Geothrix sp. 21YS21S-2: one gene and its partner. The protein of the gene in region 1 binds, or shares a complex with, the protein of each later gene. Links are inferred from orthologs where the notes say so. Each region holds a gene or a part of one and is shown on either strand. Other genes may lie near its edges. The genes, in order: xseA and xseB.

Region 1 (9,353 bases):
CCGCGCGGGTCGACGCCTCCTGGCTGGGCTCCCCCGCCATCTACCTCCCCAGGCGCCACCACGCCGAGGGGTTCGGCGACGACCGGACCTTCACCCCCGGCCGGAGGCTGGTGGCCCTGCGCCTCTGCATCGAGTTCTTCCGGGTGACGCTGCCCGCCATGGCCTATGCCCTCCTCACCTGCCTGATGCTCACCACGCTGACCCTCCTGGAGGAGGGCTTCGGCATCGCGGCCGCGATCCTCCTCTTCCCGTTCCTGTACTTCGCCGCGGGCGTGGCGGCGTGCGCGTTCGCCGTGGGCATGAAATGGCTCCTCATCGGCCGCTACCGCCCCTGCGAGAAACCCCTCTGGTGCGGCTTCGTGTGGCGCACCGAGCTGGTGTCGGCGCTCCACGAGAACCTGGCCGCCTCCTGGCTGCTGAACCTCTGCCAGGGCACCGCCCTTCTGCCCCTCTATTTCCGCCTCCTGGGCGCCCGCATCGGCCGGGGCGTGCACATGGAGAGCATCTGGATGACGGAGTTCGACCTGGTGCGCATCGGCGACGGCGCCTGCCTGGGCCCGGACTGCACCATCCAGACCCACCTCTTCGAGGACCGGGTCATGAAGATGTCCACCATCGACCTGGGCGCGGGCTGTTCCGTGGGCACCGACGCCGTGGTCCTCTACGGCACCCGCATGGAGCCCGGCTCGCACCTGGGGGATCTCTCCCTTCTGATGAAGGGCGAGGTCCTGCCCGCGGGCAGCCGCTGGCACGGCAGCCCCGCGCGGAGGGTCGGGTGAGGCCCGCCTTCGCGTGCACCCCCGCCTTTTCCGAGGCCGCCGCCCTGCCCGGGCTCGCCCGGGAGCTGGGTCTGGCCGTCCCCGCGGCCTTCTCCGGCCACGACGCCCACGGCCGGCCCCGGGCCGAGGCCGGCGGGGTCCCGGTGCAGGTCAGCCTCGGCCGCTGCGGCGCGGTGGCCGCCGTGGCCCTGCGGCTCACGGGGCGGGTGGGGGTGGACCTGGTGGATCCCCGCTCCGGGATCCCCACCCGGGGCCTCCTGGATCTCGCGTCCCCCGGGGAGCGGGCCTGGCTGGAAAGCGTGCCCGAGGCGTCCAGGCGCCGGCGGCTCTTCCAGGTGTGGGCCTGCCGGGAGGCGCTCCTGAAGGCCCTGGGCATGGGCCTCTCCCTGGATCCCGGGGCGGTGGAGCTGGAGCCCGACGGGGAGGGCCTCAGGCCGTCCCGCGTCCTGGGGTGCCCATCCCCGCCGGAGGGCTGGCACGTGCACGTGTCGGACGGAGGGGGGCTGGCGGAAGGGCTGATCCTTGCCCTCGCGTGGGGAGAGTGACTTCGCCGGCGCGCGGATGCACCGGCCGCCGGCGCCCTGTCCCCTCAGCGGGCCAGGGCCCTGCGCAGGGCGGCTTCCACCAGGGGCGCCACGACGGCGTAGCCCGCGGCGTTCGGGTGGAGCCCGTCGTCGGCCAGGGCGCGCTTGAGCTGGCCGCGGCCGTCCACGGTGGCCGCATGGAGATCCGCCAGCTCCAGGTGCTTGTGCTCGCAGTGGGACCGGATCCACCGGTCCAGGGCCTGGATGCGGTCCAGGGGCCGCGTGACGAAGTAGTCCCGGGAGGCCTCGGTGTCGTTGTGGACGGGCAGGACGGTGCAAAGGACGGGGCGGATCCCGTTGGCCACGGCCAGGTCGGCCATGGAGGCGAGATTGGCCTCGATGTCCTCGAGGGCGATGGGACCCGTGTTTCCGGCGATGTCGTTGGTCCCCGCGAGGATGACGACCGCACGGGGGTGCAGGGCCACCACGTCCTGGCGAAAGCGCAGGAGCATCTGGCCCGTGGTCTGTCCGCTGATGCCGCGGTTCACGTAGGGCCGCCCTGGAAAGCTCGCCGCCAGGTCCCATATGTCCGTGATGGAGTCGCCCAGGAACACCACGCGGTCCTCCCCGGGGCGGGGCGCCTTGAGCCTGGCGTTGGCGTCCCGGTAGCGCGCCAGCTGGCCCCAGTCATCCATCAGCTCGGCCTGGATGGACCTGCGCCATTCCTGGAGGTGGCGTCTCGCCGTGGCCAGGGTGTCGGCGGGGTCCGGGGGAGGCGCCTGGCCGGAGAGGGAGGGGGCCGCGAGGGCGGCCAGGCACGTGAGGGTACGCCAGTTCGGCATGGGGACTCCGGGCAGGGGCGTTGGCGGTGTCATCGTGAGGGTGGTTCGAGGTCTTCACACTGATCCGTGAGGAACCGGCTAGAGGGTCCGCTTGAAGAGCCGGGTCGCGAGCACCAGCGCCAGCGTTCCGATGAGGCCCAGGTAGGCCAGGTCCGGCGCCAGCGCCGCGAAGCCCGCGTCCTTCAGGAGCACGGCCTTGAACCCGTGCACCGCGTAGGTGAAGGGATCCACCCTGGCGATGGCCCGCAGCCAGGCGGGGAAGGCCGCGATGGGGTAGATGGCGCCGCTGGGGAAGTAGAGGAGCGTGTTCAGGATGCCGAACATCGCCCGGGGCACCAGGGGGTCCTCCACCCGCACCATCAGGAGGAACATCAGGGCGTTGAAGGCGAAGGACGTCGCCACGATCATCAGCAGCAGCTGCAGCAGGAGCGCGGGGTGGAAGATGACGTCCATCCCCGCGATGAGGCTGCCCAGGATGGTCAGCACGAACCCCGCCAGGATCGCCTTGATCGCCCCCGAGGCCACCAGGCCCAGGACCAGTTCCAGCTTGGTGATCGGCGTGACCAGGAAGCCCTCGTGCACGCCCCGGGCCTTGTCGTCGATGTAGAGCATGCCGCCGCCGATCATGACGGAGACGAACATGGCCAGGGTGATCGAGCCCGGGAGCAGGTATTTCATGTACTCGACGAAGGGATACAGCTCCACGATGCGAAGCGCCACGGAGTTCACCACCCGCTGGTCCACCCTGGGACGGTTCAGCGATTCGGTCAGGGCCTGCATCTCCGCGGTGAGGCTCCCGCTGAGGAACTGGTCTGAGTTGTCCACCACGAACCCGATGGCGGGGTTCTCCCCGTTGAGCACCCTGCGCGAGTACTGCGGGGGGATGACCACGGCCGCGTCCAGGCGCCCGGAGCGCACGTCCTCCTGGGCCCGCTTGTCGCTGTCGTAGGGGATGGTGCGGAAGGTGCGGATGTTGGCGGCCACGGAATCGAAGGCCTCGTGGACCCGCAGGGCCTGGGGGCCGCCGTCGTAGTCCACCACGCCCACCCGGGCGTCGGTGATCTTGCCGCCGAAGGCGTTGCCGAGGATCACCAGCTGGATGAGGGGGAACACCATGGCGGTGAGCATGAGCGAGGGGGAGCGGAAGAACTTGCGCAGCTCCCGTTCGACGATTGCGAGCAGGCGCGTCATGGCTGCATCCCCGGCCTGGGCGGCAGGAAGGCCGTGTAGGTCTTGACCTGGGTGTCCCGCAGCTGGCGGCCCGTGTAGTGCACGAAGACGTCGTCCAGGGTGGTGTTCTGCACCGTGAGGGTGCGGATGGCGATGCCGTTGCGCACGGCCAGCTCCACCAGTTCGGTGGTGGTGCGGGAGCCGTTGGTGGTGAGCACCCGGAACATCCCGGCGCCCTCGGCCTGGACGCTGGTGACCTCCCCGAGGGCGCCCAGCCGGGCCTCCCAGTCCTCCGGCGGCTCCTGGAACTGGGCCTCGATCACGTTGTTCCCGGGCACGCTCTGCTTGAGCTTCGCCGGCGTGTCCAGGGCCACGAGCCTTCCGTGGTCCACGATGGCGATGCGGTCGCAGAGGCGGTCCGCCTCGTCCATGTAGTGGGTGGTGATGAGGATGGTGAGCTGCTTGCGGGCCTTGAGCTTGTTGAGCATCTCCCACACCGCCACCCGGGACACGGGGTCGAGGCCGGTGGTGGGCTCGTCGAGGAAGAAGATGCGGGGGTTGTGCACCAGGCCGCGGGCGATCTCCAGGCGCCGGCGCATGCCTCCGGAAAGCGTCTTGGTCTCGGCGTCCCGCCACTTCACCAGGTCCACCGCCTCCAGGAGCTCCTCGATGTTGGCGCGCCGCTCGGCCCGGGGCACGTTGTAGAGCTTGGCGTAGATGGAGAGGTTCTCCTCCACGGTCAGGTTGATGTCGCTGGTGAGGGCCTGGGGGATGACGCCCATGCAGTGCCGCGCGGCGTCGGCCTCCCCGGCCACGTCGTGGCCCTCGATCCAGGCGCGGCCCGAGGTGATGGGGATGAGGGTCGTCATCATGCGGATGAGGGTGCTCTTCCCGGCCCCGTTGGGGCCCAGGAGCCCGAAGGTCTCGCCGGGGCGCACGTCCAGGCTGATGCCCCTGACGGCCTCGAAGTCGCCGAAGCGCTTGACGACGTTCTCCACCCGGATGGCCGCCCCGGACAGGTCCTTGTCGGGATTCGGCTTCACCGGCGCACCAGCCTGGCCTTGGGAACCAGCACCTCGGCGGTCATGCCGGGCACGTAGCGCTCCCCGGGGTTGGGAATGAGGAGCTTGATGCGGATGGTCTTGATGTCGCGCTTGCGCCGGCTCACGTCCCGCTGGGTGGCGAAGTCGCCCTCGGCGGCCTTCAGGAGCACGGTCCCCTGCACCAGGGCCCCGCCCGGCATGCGCACCTTCAGGGCGTCCCCCAGCTGCACGGCGTCGGCCTCGGTCTCGGCCACGGCCGCGTAGACCCAGGTCTGACCCAGGTCCACGATGGTCACGATGGGCGCGCCCGCGGCGACCACTTCGCCCTGCCGGGCCGCCCAGATCCCCACCTTCCCGGACACGGGGGCCACGATGCGGGTGTAGCCCAGGCGCGCCCCGGCCAGGGAATCCTGGGCACGGGCGGAGGCCGCGTTCTCCGCGGCCGCCACCGCCTGGCGGGTGCGGGCCTGGGCGGCCCCGAGGGCGGCCTCGGCGGCCGCGGCCTGTTCGCGGGCCGCATGCTCCCGGGCCAGGGCGGCCTTGAGGGCCTGCACGGCCGAGTCCCGGTCCTGCGCGCTGAGGATCCCCTGGCCGGCCAGGGCCACGGTGCGCCGGGTCAGGTTCTCCTGGTTCTCGCGGTTGGCCGCAGCCTCGGCGAGGCTGGCGGCGGCGGCGCTGCGCGAGGCGCGGGCGCTGGCCACAGCCTGGTCCGTATCCCCCCGGGTGCTCTCGGCCGTGGCCTTCATGGCGCCGTACTGGGCCTCGGAGGCGCCCTTGGCCGCTGCCAGCTCGCCCGGGTCGAGGAGGGCGACGAGGTCGCCGGCCTTGACGTCCTGGCCCTCGGTGACGGCCAGCTTCTCGATGCGGCCCAGGATCTGGGCGCTGACCACCACCTGGTTGGCGTCCACGGTGCCCATGAGCGCCAGGTCCGGGGAGTGGTCGGTGGTGGCGTAGAAGTAGCCCAGGGCCACCAGGAGGAGCGCTCCCAGGAGCGCGAAGATGCGGTAGCGGGGATTCACGGCTGTTCACCTCGAGGTTCGGACAGGATCCGGGCGGCCGCGAGGCGGCCCTGGGAGGGTTCGGAGAAGAGGATGCTCGCGGCGAAGTCCAGCAGCGCTTCCCGCTGCCGGGCCAGCCGCGCCGGGTCCCGCGGGTCCTCCCCGGTGATCTCCCGGTAGATGGGCGCGGAAATGAAGTAGAACGTGTTCGCCCCCGTGAGGGAGACGAGGACGGGCTCCGGGTCCAGGGGCCGCAGCTCGCCGCTGCGGGCGCCCTCGTCCAGCACCGCGGCCAGGGCGGCGTGCAGGGGCCGGAAGGCGATGTCGACGATGCGCGAGATCCGGGTGGCCTGGCCCGACCGGGCCCGCATCATCTCGTGCCCCAGGAGCCGCGTGAAGGCCCCCGCCGAAGCCAGGTGGTCGAAGTGGGCCAGGAAGTGCCGCAGCAGCCGCTCCCCCGGGGTCCCCGGCCCCTGGAGGTTCCTGAGGAAGCTCTCCACCAGCCCGGTGAAGACCTCGTCCAGCACGGCGCCGTAGAGTCCTTCCTTGGTTCCAAAATAATAGTGGATCAAGGCCTTGTTCAAGCCGGCGGCCTTGGCGATGGCCTCGGTGCGGGCCCCGGCCTCCCCTTCCCGGGCGAATTCCGCCATGGCGGCCTTCAGGATGGCGCTGCGGGTGGCATCGGTACGGGGGGCGGACATGGGTTAACCAAAAAGTTAAACCATATGGTTAAACCATCCGATCAAGTTGTCAAGGGCCAGGGTCCAGTTCCGCCCCCCGCACCCCGTCCTGCCACTGCAGCTCCACCTGGGCCTTCGGCCCGGCCTGGGCGGCGCGGGTGACGACCCGCCCCCGGGCATCCTTGACCAGCACGAAGCCCCGCTCCAGGGGCCCCCGGGGATCCATGGGCCCGAGCCGGGCCCCCAGGACCTCCAGGCGGTGGGCGCGCCGGCGCAGGCCGCCGTCGGCGGCGGGGGCGAGGCGCTGGCGCAGGAGGTCCAGGCGGGCCCCGGCCTTGTCCAGGCGCCGCTGGGGATGGGCCAGGTGGAGGCGCTGGACCAGGGCCTGGAACCGGGGGAAGGCGCCGGTGCCGGCCAGCTGGAGGCGGTGGTGGAGGGCCGCGAGGCGTTCCCCGGCGCGCTGGAGGCGATCCGGAACCGCATGCATGCCCCGGCTGTCCGAGAGGAGGTTCAGGGTGCTCTCCAGGCCCCGCAGGCGCCAGGCCATGCGCGCCACCAGGGCCTCGGTGCGTCGGCGCAGCTCGCTGGCCAGCGCCGCGCGGTCGGGAGTTGCCAATTCCGCGGCCTGGCTGGGCGTGGCGGCGCGGCGGTCCGCGGCCAGGTCCACCAGGGTGGTGTCGATCTCGTGCCCCACGCCGGTGACGATGGGCAGCCGGCACGCGGCCACGGCCTTCACCAGGTCTGGGTCGTTGAAGGACCAAAGGTCCTCCAGGCTGCCGCCGCCCCGCACCATGAGGATGGCGTCGCAGCCCCAGAAGGCGTCCTGGATCTCCTGCAGGGCGAGGAGGTTCTCCGGCACCGAGCGGTCCCCCTGGGCCGCGGCGGGGGCGATGAGCAGGTCCACCCCGGGGGCCCGGCGCAGGGTCACCTCCAGGACGTCCCGCAGGGCCGCGCCGCCCAGGGCGGCCACGATGCCCAGCTTCCGGGGGGAGGCCGGCAGGGGGCGCCGGGGCCGGTCGAAGACGCCCTGGGCGCGCAGGTCGGCCTCCAGCTGGCGCAGCCGGGCCTGGAGGTCGCCCTTGCCGGCGGGCTCGCAGTGGGTGACGGCCAGGGAGAGGGTGCCCCCGGCCACGTAGAGGTTCAGGGAGCCCTTGACCACCACGCGGTCGCCGTCCCTGGGCGCGGCCTTCAGGAAGCGCTGCTGGCTGGCCCACACCGCGCAGGAGAGCGCCGCGCCCTCCTCCTTGAGGGTGAAGTACCAGTGGCGCCCCGAGGTGCGGGCGTTGGAGACCTCCCCGGCCACGCACACGGCGGCGAAGGGGGGCTCGATCCGCGTCTTGATCTGCTCAAGCAGCCGTTTGACGGAGAGCGGCGCGTCCAAGGGTCACCCCGCGGCGCGCATGGAAGCCTCGATGAGCGCCTCCCAGAGCCCCTCCACGTCGGCGAGCTCCGTGGCCGAACTGCCGATGGAGACCCGGATGATCTGGCGGCCCTTCAGGACGGAGGGCGTGAGGTAGTACTTCCCCGACTTGTTGACCGCCCCGAGAAGGGCGAGGTTGTGGGCCCGCAGCTCGGCCTCGTCCGTCATGCCCTCGGGGACGTGGCGCACGCACACGGTCTGGAGGCTCACGGGGGCCATGAGCTCCCAGCCGCCGGTGGCCTGCACCTGGGCCTTGAGCCACTGGGCGTTGGCCAGGTCCCGGCGCACCCGGGCCTGGAGGCCCTCGACGCCCTGGGAGCGCACCAGGAACCACAGCTTCAGGGCCCGGAAGCGCCGGCCCAGGGGGATGCCCCAGTCGCGCAGGTTCTTCACCTGGCCGTCCTGGTCGGTGTGCAGGTAGCTGGGGTTGGTGCTCATGACCCGGATGAGGTGCTCGGGGTCCTTGACGAAGTAGGCGGAGAGGTCGAAGCCGGTGCCCATCCACTTGTGGGGGTTCAGCACGAGGGAGTCCGCGCTCTCGATGCCCTCCCACATGACCCGGCACTCGGGGCAGATCATGGCCGTGCCGGCCATGGCCGCGTCCACGTGGAGCCAGATGCCGTGGCGGGCCGAAAGCCTGGCCATGCCCGCGAGCGGGTCCACGGCCGTGGTGGCGGTGGTGCCGATGGCCGCCACCATGGCGCAGGGCCGGCGCCCCGCGGCCAGGTCCTCGAGAATGGCCTTCTCCAGAAGGTCCAGGCGCAGGGCGTGATTGGCGTCCGTGGGAATCAGCCGCAGGTTGTCCCGGCCGAAGCCCGCCAGAAGCGCGGCCTTCTCGATGGAGCTGTGGGCCTGGTCGGAGGCGTACACCACCAGGGGCGCCTCCTCGGCCTGGAACCCGCCCCGGCTCTGGCCGAAGGCGCAGGACCATTCCCGGGCGCACAGCAGCGCGCAGAAGGTGGCCGTCGAGGCCGTGTCCTGGATGACCCCGGTGAACTCGGGCCCGAGCCCCAGCATCTGCCGGAGCCAGTCCATGACCACTTCCTCCACCTCCGTGGCGGCGGGGCTGGTCTGCCAGCTCATGCCCTGGGCCCCCAGGCCCGCGCAGGCCATGTCGGCCAGCACCGAGGCCAGGTCGGAATTGGAGGGGAAGTAGGCGAAGAATCCCGGGTGGTTCCAGTGGGTGATGCCCGGCAGGACGATGCGGTCCAGGTCCCCCGTGACGGCGTCGAGCCCTCCGCCCTTCTGGGGAGGCGTGGCGGGAAGGAGGCGCTTGACGTCTCCGGGACCCAGGGGGCTCATCACGGGAAGCTCCGGCATCCGCTCCCGGTAGGCCGCAATCCACTCGACCATCTCATGGCCTAAGCGTCGAAACTCTTGGGTATCCATACACCCCAATTCACCATAAATCCCCCGGCAAGGCTATCCCAAATTGCCCGGCCCTTGCGCCAGGCCCCGGGGGGCGTCATGATGGACGTTCTGGCAGCCGTAGCTCAGTTGGATAGAGTATTGGCCTCCGAAGCCAAGGGTCGCGCGTTCGAGTCGCGCCGGCTGCACCAAAAGCAACCCCCATCCGCCCTGGATGGGGGTTGTATATTTTCTGCCCATCCGTGACATCATGGGCCTTTCACCACGGGAGCCGCCCATGGTCGTGACCGTTTCGAACCTCGACGAGCTGATCAGCCTCCGGAAGCGGGAGCGGGACGAAGAGCAGCGCGCCTACACGCTGGCCATGGCCGGCAAGGCCGACGCCGCCCTGGGCCCCCGGGTGGTGGAGGCCATCGACCCCGGCGGCACGGCGGGCTGGGAGGTGAACCACACCTCGGCCGTGCGCCGTTTCGCCTACCGCGGCGGGGACTACCACCTCGTCCTCACCGCCATCCAGGGGGTGAACCGG
Region 2 (9,177 bases), 1.6 Mb from region 1 along the record:
GATCTGAGGCAGGTGCTGAGCCCCGTCTAGGTCAGGGGATCGGGACGAAGGTGAGTCCGCCCGCCGGCCCGCGCAGGACGGCGCTGTTGTCCAGGATTCCCACCAGGACGGCTTTTTCGTCCGCGCCCGTGGGCAGGAACAGGAGGTCGTGGGTGGTCAGGTCCAGCCGGGCCAGCATGAGGCCCTTACCCTCACCGGGTGGCAACTGGTACGCCGGCACGGCCATGAGGGCGACATTGTTGTTCATCCACCAGGCCAGGCCGCCCCGGTCCCCGTCCGCCAGGGCCAGCAGGGGCAGGGGCTTGCCTTTCACGGTGAAGTCCTCGGTGCCGGTGCGGGTGCCTTTTTCGATATCGAGAAGGTCCAGGCGGAGGCTCTCCCCGGAGGTGAGCAGGACCTTGCCGTCCTCCCGGATGGCCACGCGGTGGCGTACCTGGGCGGCGAGGCCCCCCTTGGACGGCTTGATGCCGTAGGTCCACATCACCGCGCCGCCCTTCAGGTCCCTCCGCTCCAGGTAGGGCTCCTTGGTGCGGTAGCACAGCACGAAGCTGCGGGCGTCCCAGGCCAGGTCGGCCACCTCGGCGGGCAGGGAGTAGGAGGTGCCGGCCTTGCCGGTCTTCTCCAGCCGCTGGAGGGTCGTGGACGTGACAATCCACGCGTTGCCGGCGGGATCCAGGACCCATTTCTCCGGGGGCGCATCCAGCCTGGATACCGCCAGCATCTCGGTGGTGCCCGTGTCCCTGGACCAGACCCGGAGCGCGCGGGCCGCCGGGTCGAGGAAGACGCAGGAGCCGTCCCGGTCGAAGGACGCCCAGCCGGTGGCGCTCTTCACGGGGTCCCAGTCCTGGCCGAAGGCCGGGACGGCGGCGAGGAGGACGAAGGCTGCGGTCAGAGCGCTGGCTGGATTCAACGAGGCCTCGGGTCGGTCTGGGGTTGGGCTGTATCAACCATAGACAAGGCCATCGCCACGGGCAAGAAATCAGGCGTACTTAATTTGCAGCCTGGCTGGAAGGCAGTTGGATCGGTAGTTTCCGATGGAAATCAACGATTCGTTCATATAGGGCTCGGGGGCTCAGGCCCTCTTCGTCCAGGAGCAGCGCCTGGTCCCCGTGATGGACGATGTGGTCCGGCACGGCGCAGCGGAGCAGGGGCCGGAGGATGCCCTGGTCCGCCAGGAGCTCGGCCACGGCCGCCGTGAAGCCGCCCGGGGCGCAACCCTCCTCCAGGGCCACGACGCCCCGGACCTTGCGGCTCCAGTGGCTGATGAGGTCCCCGTCCAGGGGCTTGACGAAGCGCGCGTTGATGACGGCGCAGGAAATCCCCTCCGCGGCGAGCCGCTGGGCCAGGGCCTCGGCCGGCGCCACCAGGGTGCCCAGGGCCACCAGCAGGAGGTCGCTTCCCTCCCGGAGGAGCTCCCCCTTGCCGATGGGCAGGGCGGCGATGGGATCCTGGAGCGGCACCCCCAGCGCGTTGCCCCGGGGGTAGCGCAGGGCCGCGGGGCGGTTGCTGTAGATGGCGGTGAACAGCATCTGGCGGAGCTCGTTCTCGTCCTTGGGGGCCATGATGACGATGTTGGGCATGCACCGCAGGAAGGACAGGTCGTAGAGGCCGTGGTGGGTGGGGCCGTCGGCGCCCACGATGCCTCCCCGGTCCATGGCGAAGGTCACGGGCAGGTTCTGCAGGCACACGTCGTGCAGCACCTGGTCGAAGCCCCGCTGCAGGAAGGTGGAATAGATGGCCACCACGGGCCGGAGGCCCTGGCAGGCCAGGCCCGCGCCGAAGGTGACGGCGTGCTGCTCGGCGATGCCCACGTCGAAGCAGCGCGTGGGGTGAGCCTTCTGGAAGATGTTCAGGCCCGTGCCGTCCAGCATGGCGGCGGTGACGGCGACGATCTTGGGGTCCTTGCGGGCCAGCTCCGTGAGGGTCGTGCCGAACACGCTCGTGTACGAGGGCATCGCCGGCTTCGCGGGGTCCACGGGGGCCTTGCGGATCTCCCCGGCCTCGGCGTCGAAGGCGGTGACGCCATGCCACTTGAGGGGGTCCTTCACGGCGGGGTCGTAGCCGAAGCCCTTCTTGGTCTGCACGTGGAGGAGCACGGGACCCTCGGCCATGCGCTCCTTGGCCTCGCCCAGGCCGCGCAGGAGGGCCGCCACGTCGTGGCCGTTGACCGGGCCGATGTACTTCAGGCCCAGGTCCTCGAAGAGCAGCCCCGGCACCGCGATGCGCTTGAAGGATTCCTCGCTCCACTTGGCGACCTTGGCCAGGCGCTTGCTGACGCTGGCCACGGGGATGGCCTTGATGGCGTACTCGATGCGGTCCCGCCAGCGGTTGTAGTACTGGCCGTTGATCATCTGGTTCAGGTAGCCCTGGAGCGAACCCACGTTGGGGTTGATGCTCATGTCGTTGTCGTTGAGGATCACCATGAACTTGCGCGTCTCCAGGAACCCGGCCTGGTTGAGGCCCTCGAAGGCCATGCCCGCGGTCATGGAGCCGTCGCCGATGACGGCGATGCTGGAGAAGTCCTGGCCCAGCAGGTCCCGGGCCTGGGCCATGCCCAGGGCCGCCGAGATGGAGGTGCTGGCGTGCCCGGCGCCGAAGTGGTCGTAGACGCTCTCCTCGCGCTTGAGGAAGCCCGACAGCCCCCCGTGCTTGCGCAGGGTGGGGAAGCGGTCCTTGCGGCCCGTGAGGATCTTGTACGGGTAGGCCTGGTGGCCCACGTCCCACACGATGCGGTCCACGAGGAAGTCGAAGTGGTGCATGAGGGCCACGGTGAGCTCCACCGTGCCCAGGTTGGAGCTGAAGTGGCCTCCGGTGACGCTGATGGAGTCGATGAGGAACTGGCGCAGCTCCAGGGCCAGCTGTTCCATCTGGATCAGGGAGAAATGCTGGATCTGCTGGGGCGCCGTGACGGAATCGAGGAGGGGTTGCCGGCTCACGCGCTGCGCCCCGCCAAGTACGTGGCCAAGGCCGTCAGGGAATGCGGATTCGGAAGCGATAGTAGCTGACATTGGGCACGCTCGGTGGCCTCCCGCAAGGCGTTGCGGGCTCCAGCGAGCCCGAGCAGCAGGGGGTAGGTGATTTTACCCTTGCCCTCGTCTTTGCCAACCCGCTTCCCCATGGCTTCCTGGGTGGAGGTGGCGTCGAGGATGTCGTCCTGGATCTGGAAGGCGAGCCCCAGGGCTTCTCCGGCCTCCCGCAGGGCGGCCCGCTCCTCCGGGGCGGCGGCGCCCGCGATGGCGCCCAGCTCCAGGGAGGCCCGGAGCAGGGCCCCGGTCTTCAGGCGGTGGATGACCTGCAGTTCGGCCAGGCTCACGGGATCGGCGCCCCGGGTGCGGGCCTCGCCCTCCAGGTCCAGGGCCTGGCCGCCCACCATGCCGCGCCAGCCCGCGGCCTCCCCCAGCACCCGGATGGCCTCCACCCGACGGGAGGGAGGGAGGTCGGCATCGGAGGCCAGGACCGTGAAGGCCTCGGTGAGGAGGCCATCGCCCGCCAGAATGGCCGGCCCCTCGCCGAAGGCCACGTGGCACGTGGGCTTGCCCCGGCGGAGGTCGTCGTCGTCCATGGCCGGAAGGTCGTCGTGGATGAGCGAGTAGGTGTGGATGTACTCCAGCGCCACGGCACAGGGCAGGGCCGCCTCGGCCCTGGCGCCCACGGCCTCGGCGGCCAGCATGCACAGCACGGGCCGGATGCGCTTGCCGCCGGCCTGGAGGCTGTAGGTCATGGCCAGGGCCAGGTTGGCGGCCTCGCCCTGGGCGAAGGGCAGGAGGTAGCGGGACTCGAAGAGGGGGAGGAGGCGGTCGAGATCCGCCTTGACCTGCTGGGGCGCCGGGAGGGTCAAGCCTGCTCCCCTTCCAGGGGCTCGGCGCGGTACTCCCCGCCCAGGCCCTGCTTGAGCACCTCCACCCGCCGCTGGGCCGCGGCCAGCTGCTGCTGGAGGGTCCGGCTCAGGCCGACCCCCTCCTCGAACTGCTGGAGGGCCTCCTCCAGGCCGAGGTTCCCGGCTTCCAGCCGCTGCACCAGGGCCTCCAGCCGGTCCAGTCCGTCGTCGAAGGAGGGGGTCGGATTCGTCATCCTTCCATTGTACCGGCCGGGTCTACTTTTTCTTCATCATCTCCTCGCGCATCTTCTTCCCCGCATCCTCGGTCCTGTAGTCCGCGGGGAGGGCGAAGGTGGCGGCGGGCACCGGGCCCTGCTCGATCTTCGTGGCCTCGGTGGCCACGTCCATGCCCATCATGCCGGTCATGTGGGTCTTGAGGGGGATGCCCTTGATCTTGGCCATCTCCTCGTAGAGCCGCTTGAAGCTCGCGCCCATGGGGCCGGCCTTGGCGAACTGCGCTGCGCGGGACTGGACCATCTTCATGTAGGCGGCATCGGGGATGGGCATCTTCAGGGTGGGGTCGGCGGAAAGGGCCATGACCAGCTTGCCCACCTTGATGTTCCAGGCCGTGCAGGAGCGCCCGGCCACGGTCTCGGGGCCCACCTTGTCCACCTTGAAGTCGTTGGGGTCGCCGAACATCGCGCCCATCATGGCCCCCATGCCCTCGGGCTGGGCGGCGTTGAGCGCGTCCAGGGCCGCCAGGGCGTCCTCGAAGCTCATCTTGGATATGAGTTTCTTCTTGTGGTCGATGGTGTAGGAGATGCCGTTCTTGAAGTCCACCAGGGTGTCCCGGCGGTCCTTCTCGTTGCGCACCATGTTGAATTCGCTGCTGTAGTAGTGGACCTCGGTGGAGGTCCCGCCGGCACCCATCATGCCTTTGGCCACCGAGTTGAAGGTGATGGTGAGATCGGCTGCGGCGAGGGCTCCGCACACCAGGGTTGCGGCCAAGGCAAGAACAAGGCGTAATCTCATTAGGAACTCCTGGGAAGGTTGACCCCAAATTACGCTCAAGCATTCCCGGATTCCAGAAGGAATTGTTGAAACTTCTAAGGACGAGGGTGGAAAAAACGATGGCCCGGATACTGGTTGTGGATGATTCCCAGGAAACCTGCGACCTCCTGGAGCTGCTCCTCGGGGAGGGCCTCGGCCTGGAGGTGGCCGTGGTCAAGGCCACCCGGCCCGAGGACGCCCTGCGACACCTCAGGGAGGGCGGTTTCGACCTGATGCTTTCGGACATCAACCTGGAGGCCAGCCTGGACGGCCTGGACCTGCTCAAGGCGGCCAAGCCCCTGGGGGTGGAGACCATCCTCCTCACCGGGTTCGGGACCCTGGAGAAGGCCCTGGAGGCCGTGCGGGAAGGCGCCTTCGACTTCATCTCCAAGCCCTGGAACAACGAGGACCTGCAGTCCCTGGTGAAGCGGGCCCTGCTCATGAAGGGTTCCCGCGGCGGGCCTAAGGATCCGGACACGGCCGTCGACCTCCATCAGAGCGTCATGATCGGCTCCAGCCCGAAGATGATGGAGGTCTACCGCACCATCGCCTCGCTGCAGAACAGCCGCACCACGGTGCTGATCATCGGCGAGAGCGGCACCGGCAAGGAGCTGGTGGCCCAGAACATCCACCTGAGCAGCGACCGCAAGGCCTGCCCGTTCGTGGCCATCAATTGCGGGGCCCTCACCGAGGGGCTGCTGGAGTCCGAGCTCTTCGGCCACGTGAAGGGCGCCTTCACCGGCGCCGTCCTGGACAAGAAGGGGCTCTTCGAGGAGGCGTCCGGAGGCACCATCTTCCTGGACGAGATCGGGGAGACCTCCCTGGGCTTCCAGGTGCGGCTCCTGCGGGTCCTGCAGGAGCAGGAGGTGCGCAAGGTGGGCGGCAACAAGACCGTCAAGGTGGACGTGCGGGTCATCGCCGCCAGCAACCGGGACCTTGCCGCCATGGTCAAGGCCGGCAAGTTCCGGGAGGACCTCTACTACCGGCTCTGCGTGGTGGAGATCCGGGTGCCTCCCGTGCGCGAGCGGTTCTCCCGGGACGCGCGCACCGGCAAGGTCCTCTCGGACATCCCCGCCCTCATGGACCACTTCCTGGCCGAGTGCAGCCGCAAGGACAGCCAGTTCTACCGCCTCAGGGCCGACGCGCGCCAGCAGCTGGAGGCCTACAGCTGGCCCGGCAACGTGCGGGAGATGGGCAACATCATCGAACACCTCACCCAGCTGAGCCGGGGCCGGGAGATCACCCCGGACGACTTCCCCGAGAAGATACGGGACGAGCTGCGCGCCAAGGGGACCAGCATCCCCGCCGCCCCCACCCCCCTCCTCGAGCTGATCAAGGACTGGGACCACCTGCCCACCCTCGAGGAGCTGGAGCGGCGCTACATCCAGGTGCTGCTCAAGCACGAGCACCGCAAGAGCCGCATCGCCGACATCCTGGGCAAGGACCGGACGACCCTCTACCGCAAGCTCAAGGACCTGGGCCTGGCGGAGGGCCCGGAGGAGGGACTCTGATGGAAAATGCAACGCGTTGCAGAATCCAACGGAGAAGACCTCAAGGTCAAATTATTAAGTAAAGCAATTGTTCAATTTATGTATTGGCCTGGTTCATGCATTCTTGTGCCCAGCTTCCGGCCGTGCCGGATTGAACCTGGAGAATCCATGAACAAGCTCGCAGCTCTGCTCATCGCGGCCGCCCTCATCAGCCCCGCGTTCGCCGAAGACGCCAAGAAGGACGTCAAGAAAGAGGAAGTGAAGAAGGTCGAAGTCAAGAAGGACGCCAAGAAGGACGTCAAGAAGGCTGAGCCCAAGAAGGAAGAGGCCAAGAAGGCCCTGACCGAAGAGAAGAAGGCCGAGGCCAAGAAGGCCGAGCCCAAGAAGGAAGAGGCCAAGAAGGATGCCAAGAAGGCTGCCAAGGCCGAGCCCAAGAAGGAAGAGGCCAAGAAGGCCCTGACCGAAGAGAAGAAGGCCGAGGCCAAGAAGGCCGAGCCCAAGAAGGAAGAGGCCAAGAAGGATGCCAAGAAGGCTGCCAAGGCCGAGCCCAAGAAGGAAGAGGCCAAGAAGGCCCTGACCGAAGAGAAGAAGGCCGAGGCCAAGAAGGCCGAGCCCAAGAAGGAAGAGGCCAAGAAGGATGCCAAGAAGGCTGCCAAGGCCGAGCCCAAGAAGGAAGAGGCCAAGAAGGCCCTGACCGAAGAGAAGAAGGAAGAGGCCAAGAAGGACGCCGCCCCCAAGGCCAAGAAGGCCAAGAAGGCTGCCAAGAAGGCCGAGAAGGCCGTCGAGCCCAAGAAGGAAGAGGCCAAGAAGGCCCTGACCGAAGAGAAGAAGGAAGAGGCCAAGAAGGATGCCGCCCCCAAGGCCAAGAAGGCCAAGAAGGCTGCCAAGAAGGCCGAGAAGGCTGTCGAGCCCAAGAAGGAAGAGGCCAAGAAGGCCCTGACCGAAGAGAAGAAGGCTGAAGCCAAGAAGGCCGAGCCCAAGAAGGAAGAGGCCAAGAAGGATGCCAAGAAGGCTGCCAAGGCCGAGCCCAAGAAGGAAGAGGCCAAGAAGGCCCTGACCGAAGAGAAGAAGGAAGAGGCCAAGAAGGACGCCGCCCCCAAGGCCAAGAAGGCCAAGGCTGCCAAGAAGGCCGAGAAGGCTGTCGAGCCCAAGAAGGAAGAGGCCAAGAAGGCCCTGACCGAAGAGAAGAAGGAAGAGGCCAAGAAGGACGCCGCCCCCAAGGCCAAGAAGGCCAAGAAGGCTGCCAAGAAGGCCGAGAAGGAAGCCGCTCCTGCCGAGAAGAAGTAGTCTCGATACGGACCAGCATTGAAAAGGGCCCCGCGAGGGGCCCTTTTCCTATGCCGGCGTGGCCCCCAGGAGGACCTGGAGCACGGCGTCCCGCAGGGAGGTCATGGTGTAGGGCTTGTGGAGGAAGGCGTCGGGCTTGAGGCTCCGGAGGGAGCCCGCCAGGACCTCGCTGGTGTAGCCGCTGCTCAGGATCACCTTGGCCCGGGGGTCCAGCTCCCGGATCTGGGTGGCGGCCTCGACGCCGTTGAGGTGCGGCATGGACAGGTCCATGACGATGATGGAGATGGCGTCCGCATGGGTCCGGTAGCATTCCAGGGCCTCGAGGCCGTCCTCGGCCAGGACGACCTCGAAGCCGGAGGCCATCAGGATCTCCGATGCGCACTGCCTGAGCATGGGCTCGTCGTCCACGAACAGCACCTTGCCCTGCGGGAGCACCAGGCTCGCGGGCTGCTCCGGGGCCTCCCCGCCCTCCGGCGCCTCCACCAGGGGAAGGTAGACCCTGAACACGGATCCGCCTCCGGGAACGCTGTCCACGGCGATGCCGCCCTCCCAGGCCCGGAGGATGCCCAGCACCGCCGACAGTCCCAGGCCCCGGCCGGTGAACTTGGTGGTGAAGAAGGGATCGAAGATCCTCGAAAGGATCTGATCCGTCATCCCGCAGCCCGAGTCCGCGACCTCCAGGACCGCATAGGCTCCGGGCCGCATCTGCGTCTGGGGCAGGAACGCCAGGGCCCCGGGCGGGTCGATGAGGTGCCGGCCGGCGCGTACGGTGATGGCCCCTTCCCTTTCCTCCCCGATGGCCTCGGCCGCGTTGTTGACCAGGCTGACCAGGATCTGGTGGAGCTGCGAAGGGTCCGCGTTGATCAGGAGGGGCTCGCCCGCCACGTCGACGCGAACGGCGATGCGCCTGGGGCAGGAGGCCTCGAACAGCTTTTCCATGCCTTTGACGAAGGTATTGAGGTCCAACAGGATGGGCAGCCAGGGCCCCCGGCCGGTGAAGGCGAGCATCTGGTTCGTGAGAAGCGCGGCCCGCTGCACGGCCTTCTCGATGTTGTCCAGGAAGGGCAGGGCCTGGCTTTCCGGGGGGTAGGCCTGGGTCAGGATTCCGCAGTTTCCCAGGATCGACGTCAGCAGGTTGTTGAAATCATGGGCGATCCCACCGGCCATGACCCGCAGGCTGTCCAGGCGCTGGGCCCTGCGGAGGGATTCCTCGGCCTCCTTCCAGGGGCTGATCTCCGTGTAGATCCCCAGGAACCGCTTCAGGTGGCCCGCGGGGTCGAAGGAGGGGGCGAGGGTGGCGTCCACCCAGTAGAAGGTGCCGTCCTTCGCCCGGTTCTTGATCTCCCCCTTCCAGACCCTGCCGGACAGCAGGGTCTCCCACAGGTTCCGCCAGAAGCAATCCTCGTGGCAGCCGCTGTTGAGGATCCGGTGGTCCTTGCCCACGAGCTCGTGGACCGGATATTTGCTGATCCGGCAGAAAAGTTCATTGACGTGGGTGATCAGCCCCCGGGGGTCCGTGATCGAAACCATGGC

The links.
Region 2: the proteins of xseA (region 1) and xseB are in contact, whole or in part, in a cryo-EM structure (PDB 8TXR), measured with the Escherichia coli proteins. The link is inferred for Geothrix sp. 21YS21S-2 from one-to-one orthologs.

What each region holds. Positions count from the first base shown.
Region 1 is NZ_CP132910.1:4,699,386-4,708,738, reverse strand. The notes cover bases 5,263-8,102. They hold xseA (exodeoxyribonuclease VII large subunit), read right to left. Parts: upstream 7,418-8,102; coding sequence 6,107-7,417; downstream 5,263-6,106. Other genes in these bases: RAH40_RS20705 (aspartate aminotransferase family protein), read right to left, coding at 7,421-8,102; RAH40_RS20715 (TetR/AcrR family transcriptional regulator), read right to left, coding at 5,374-6,057; RAH40_RS20720 (HlyD family secretion protein), read right to left, coding at 5,263-5,377. In the rest of the region: RAH40_RS20745 (Pls/PosA family non-ribosomal peptide synthetase), read left to right, coding at 1-779; RAH40_RS20740 (4'-phosphopantetheinyl transferase superfamily protein), read left to right, coding at 776-1,324; RAH40_RS20735 (GDSL-type esterase/lipase family protein), read right to left, coding at 1,369-2,145; RAH40_RS20730 (ABC transporter permease), read right to left, coding at 2,224-3,336; RAH40_RS20725 (ABC transporter ATP-binding protein), read right to left, coding at 3,333-4,358; more of RAH40_RS20720, read right to left, coding at 4,355-5,262; more of RAH40_RS20705, read right to left, coding at 8,103-8,845; RAH40_RS20695 (hypothetical protein), read left to right, coding at 9,102-9,353. UniProt on the Escherichia coli protein: Bidirectionally degrades single-stranded DNA into large acid-insoluble oligonucleotides, which are then degraded further into small acid-soluble oligonucleotides.
Region 2 is NZ_CP132910.1:3,144,041-3,153,217, reverse strand. The notes cover bases 2,454-5,117. They hold xseB (exodeoxyribonuclease VII small subunit), read right to left. Parts: upstream 4,072-5,117; coding sequence 3,835-4,071; downstream 2,454-3,834. Other genes in these bases: RAH40_RS13790 (sigma-54 dependent transcriptional regulator), read left to right, coding at 4,948-5,117; RAH40_RS13795 (DUF4412 domain-containing protein), read right to left, coding at 4,094-4,849; RAH40_RS13805 (polyprenyl synthetase family protein), read right to left, coding at 2,933-3,838; dxs (1-deoxy-D-xylulose-5-phosphate synthase), read right to left, coding at 2,454-2,936. In the rest of the region: RAH40_RS13820 (hypothetical protein), read left to right, coding at 1-30; RAH40_RS13815 (hypothetical protein), read right to left, coding at 32-910; more of dxs, read right to left, coding at 990-2,453; more of RAH40_RS13790, read left to right, coding at 5,118-6,378; RAH40_RS13785 (hypothetical protein), read left to right, coding at 6,385-7,644; RAH40_RS13780 (response regulator), read right to left, coding at 7,693-9,174. UniProt on the Escherichia coli protein: Bidirectionally degrades single-stranded DNA into large acid-insoluble oligonucleotides, which are then degraded further into small acid-soluble oligonucleotides.